Regions from separate parts of the Streptomyces sp. GDS52 genome, predicted to be linked through region 2. Evidence: riboswitches for the same ligand, from Rfam matches in the RefSeq annotation. Region 2 holds a riboswitch; the other holds the start of a gene.
What was found. Region 2 has a riboswitch for cobalamin ahead of ACTWJ9_RS03040 (FecCD family ABC transporter permease). Riboswitches for the same ligand answer to the same signal wherever they lie in the genome.

Region 1 (2,195 bases), 1.7 Mb from region 2:
TATCTGGAGGACGGTCTGCTCGACTTCGGGGAGAACGACCCGTACCTCGGCGAGCTCAGGGACGTCGCCAAGCGGGCCGCCGCCGCCGAGGTGCTGGTCGCCGTGGACGGCGGCCGGGTGATCGGCGGGGTGACGTTCGTTCCGGACGGCGGGCCCATGGCCGACCTGGCCGGGCCCGGCGAGGCCGAGATCCGGATGCTCGTGGTCGCCCGTGCGGCCCGGGGCCGCGGAGTGGGGGAGGCCCTCGTCCGCACCTGTGTCGACCGGGCGCGGGCCACACCGGGGTGTGAGGGGATCGCGCTGTCGACCCAGCGGATGATGCACTCCGCCCACCGCATCTACGAACGTCTCGGCTTCGTCCGCGCCCCCGAGCGTGACTGGAACCCGGTTCCGCACCTGGACGACATCGACCTTCTCTCCTGCACATTGGCGTTCTGACCCCACCGCGACACAACATATGGGCCCGCTGGCGCCGTCCGGCACAAGATGTATGCTCATGCTTGCTGTCGCCGCAGGGGAATCCGGTGCGAATCCGGAACTGTCCCGCAACGGTGTACTTGTGCGTGTCCGCGTTTCTTGCGTTTTCCGCATTTTTCGCGTGCCCGCACGGGCTTCAGTCCGAGGACCTGCCGACAGTGCGCCCGGCCGTCCGGTCCGGGTGCCTGACGTCCGGGCCTCGTGGAATGGGCCGGTGGACGCGTGGCGCGTGCGCGTGCCCGTGTGCTGCCCCCTCCCCTCTGCGAGGCCCCGTGCCGAGCGAGGGAGAGCCCCACGTGACCATCGCGCCAGCCGATCCTGCTTCAGCGGTCGACCTGACCGACGTGAGCGACGTGAGCGAGGGCCCCGGTGCCGCGCTGCTGCGGACCCTGACCGGGCTGACCGCCGACCTCTCCGACGCCGACCCCGGACGGGTCGCCGCCGCCGCGCTGCGCGGCCGGTCCGCCCGTGCGGACGGGACCGAGCTGCGGGAGCTGGCCACCGAGGCGGCGGCCGGGCTCATCTCCGAGGACCCCGCCTACTCCCGGCTCGCCGCGCGGCTGCTGACGCTCGGCATCCGCGCCGAGGCCGCCTCGCAGGGGGTCACGTCGTTCACCTCCTCGATCTCGACGGGTCACCGCGAGGGCCTCGTCGCGGACCGGACCGCCGAGTTCGTCCTGCTGCACGCGGCCCGTCTCGACGCGCTGATCGACCCCGGCGCGGACGACCGTTTCGGCTACTTCGGCCTGCGCACCCTGCACAGCCGCTATCTGCTGCGGCACCCGGTCACCCGCAAGGTCGTCGAGACACCGCAGCACTTCCTGCTGCGGGTCGCCGCCGGCCTCGCCGAGGACGACAGCGCCCGCTCGGTGGACGAGGTCGCCGCGCTGTACGGCCTGATGAGCCGCCTGGAGTACCTGCCCTCCTCCCCCACCCTGTTCAACTCCGGCACCCGGCACCCCCAGATGTCGTCCTGCTACCTCCTCGACTCCCCCAAGGACGAGCTGGACTCCCTCTACGACCGCTACCACCAGGTGGCCCGCCTCTCCAAGCACGCCGGCGGCATCGGCCTGGCCTACTCCCGGGTCCGCTCCCGCGGTTCGCTGATCCGCGGTACCAACGGGCACTCCAACGGCATCGTCCCGTTCCTGAAGACCCTGGACGCCTCGGTCGCCGCCGTGAACCAGGGCGGCCGGCGCAAGGGCGCGGCAGCGGTCTACCTGGAGACCTGGCACTCGGACGTCGAGGAGTTCCTGGAGCTGCGCGACAACACCGGTGAGGACGCCCGCCGTACGCACAACCTGAACCTCGCGCACTGGGTGCCGGACGAGTTCATGCGCCGGGTGAACGCCGACGCGCCGTGGTCGCTGTTCTCCCCGTCCGACGTCCCGGACCTGGTCGACCTGTGGGGCGAGGAGTTCGACGCGGCCTACCGGGCCGCCGAGGCGGCGGGTCTGGCGACGAAGACGCTCCCCGCGCGGGAGCTGTACGGACGCATGATGCGCACCCTCGCCCAGACCGGCAACGGCTGGATGACCTTCAAGGACGCCGCCAACCGCACCGCCAACCAGACCGCCGAGCCGGGCCACGTCGTCCACTCGTCCAACCTGTGCACGGAGATCCTCGAGGTCACCAGTGACGGGGAGACGGCGGTCTGCAACCTGGGGTCGGTCAACCTCGGCGCGTTCGTCGACCGGGCGAACGGCGCCCTCGACTGG
Region 2 (2,195 bases):
GGGGCCTACCACGCCATGGAGGAGGCCGCCGCCGCTCGTGCGGGCGACGCCGGACGCTTCTGGACCTGGGCCGCCGAGGGGTGCGCCACCTGGCCCGCGGTCGCCGCCGACCGCTACCGCGGTCCGTGGGACAAGCCGACGGCACACCCCGTCCTGGTGGTCGGTACCACCTACGACCCCGCCACTCCCTACTCGAACGCGCAGGCCATGGTCGAGGAACTGGCCAACGCCCGCCTGCTCACCAACGACGGCTACGGGCACACCGCGTTGATCAACCCCAGCAGCTGCGTCACGGCGCACGAGAGCCGCTACCTCGTCGACGGCACCCTCCCGCCGGTCGGAACGACGTGCCGGCAGGACACGCCTCCCTTCTCCGCGACCAGGCCGGCCGGCGGTGTCGCCACCGGCGGCGGCGGAACGGCCGGCGCCGCCGCCTGAACCGGCCGGGAGCCCCGGCCGCTCCCCGCTCCCCGCCGAGCCGCTGGGCGCCAGGCCCTGGACCCATCTCGGTCCGGGGCCTGGTGCAGTCCTGCGATGAGGAGTGCGACCAGTCGGCGTGCGTCGTGGTCGGGTTCACGGTCGGTGCCGACGCAGAGGTTCCCGATGCCGTGCGTCAGCCGGCCGCACGCGTCCAGCTCCTCGCCGGGCCAGGCCGCCGGCGGCCTGCCAGGCCGTTGAGCAGGGCAGGTGCAGAGGCCCGGTGGGAGTGCCGGTGGGGGTGATCTCCGCCACCACCGGCGGGGCTGCTCCGGCGGGCGCGCTAAGCTGCACATGCCCCGCGGGGGAAGTCCGGTCGAATTCCGGCGCTGACCCGCAACGGTAGGTGGAGCCACTCCAAGGCCCCGCAAGCCCGATTACCCGCGGTGCGAAGGCTCCTGTCATTCGCCGTGGACTGCGAGAGGTGCTGCGCAGGGCGCCCGCGCCCGGGGCCGCTCCTTAGTGTTGCGTAGGGGCACGGCCTGAGGCGAAAGCGATCCGTCCGTGGCCACCACCCTCCGAACCGACCCTGCCACGCCCGCCCGCACGCCCCGTACCGGAGCCGGGACCGGGTCCCCCGGACGCGTGCCGTTGCCCCTTCTCCTGATCGGCCTGGGCGCCGCCTTGCCCCTGTCCCTCGTCTGCGGGGTGGGGATCGGGGCGTCGGGGATCGCCTGGGGCGAGGTGCTGCACCATCTGTGGGCCGGGTTGACGGGCGGCTCCATCACCCCCGGCCAGGTGCCGGCGTACACCATTGTCTGGGAGCTGCGCTTCCCCCGGGCCGTGCTGGCCGCGATCGTCGGGGCCGGACTGTCGGCCATCGGCGTCGCCGTGCAGGCCATGGTCCGCAACGCTCTCGCCGACCCGTACGTACTGGGCATCTCCTCGGGCGCGGCCGTGGGCGCCAACGCCGTGCTCATCTTCGGAGCCTTCGGCGCGCTCGGCGTCTGGGCCCTGTCCACGGCGGCGTTCCTCTCCGCGCTCCTGGCCATGGTGCTGGTGTACGCGATCGCCCGCACCCCTCGCGGCCTGAGCCCGCTGCGGCTCGTCCTGACGGGCACCGCGATGTTCTACGGCTTCTCGGCCGTCACCACGTTCATGGTGTTCGTGGCCGAGCGTGGTGAGGCGGCCCGTTCCGCGATGATGTGGCTGCTCGGCAGCCTCGGCGGCGCCAACTGGGCCTCCGTTCCGATCGCCGCGGGGGCGGTGCTCGGCGGCCTGGTCCATCTCGGGTGGTCGGCGCGTCGGCTGAACGCCCTGGCCATGGGCGACGAGACGGCCGCCGCGCTGGGAGTGGACCCGGGGAGACTGCGCAAGGAGCTGTTCCTGGTCTCCGCGGCCGTCACGGGGGCGGTGGTGGCGGTGAGCGGGGCGATCGGCTTCGTCGGACTGATGGTTCCGCACGCCGTGCGGATGCTCGTCGGCGCCGACCACCGGCGGCTGCTGGCCGTCGCACCGCTCGCCGGAGCCGTCCTGCTGATCTGGGTGGACATCCTGTCCCGCGTGGTGCTCGCGCCGGTCGAACTGCCGGTGGGCGTACTGACCGCGGCCATCGGCGTGCCGTGCTTCGTCCTGCTGATGCGCCGCCGTTCCTACACCTTCGGGGGCATGTGATGCAGGTCGACGTCGACGCACTGACCGTCGAGGCCGACGGCGCCCGGCTGCTGGAAGAGGTCACACTGGGCGCGGCCGAGGGACAGCTCGTCGGGCTGGTCGGG

Region 1: another riboswitch for cobalamin. It lies ahead of ACTWJ9_RS10260 (ribonucleoside-diphosphate reductase subunit alpha); the one in region 2 lies ahead of ACTWJ9_RS03040 (FecCD family ABC transporter permease).

The regions. Positions count from the first base shown of each region.
Region 1 is NZ_CM125966.1:2,295,619-2,297,813, forward strand. It holds gene ACTWJ9_RS10255 (GNAT family N-acetyltransferase) at 1-438, shown strand, start outside; cobalamin riboswitch at 454-648, shown strand; gene ACTWJ9_RS10260 (ribonucleoside-diphosphate reductase subunit alpha) at 774-2,195, shown strand, end outside.
Region 2 is NZ_CM125966.1:636,668-638,862, reverse strand. It holds gene ACTWJ9_RS03045 (alpha/beta hydrolase) at 1-438, shown strand, start outside; cobalamin riboswitch at 760-880, shown strand; gene ACTWJ9_RS03040 (FecCD family ABC transporter permease) at 982-2,091, shown strand; gene ACTWJ9_RS03035 (ABC transporter ATP-binding protein) at 2,091-2,195, shown strand, end outside.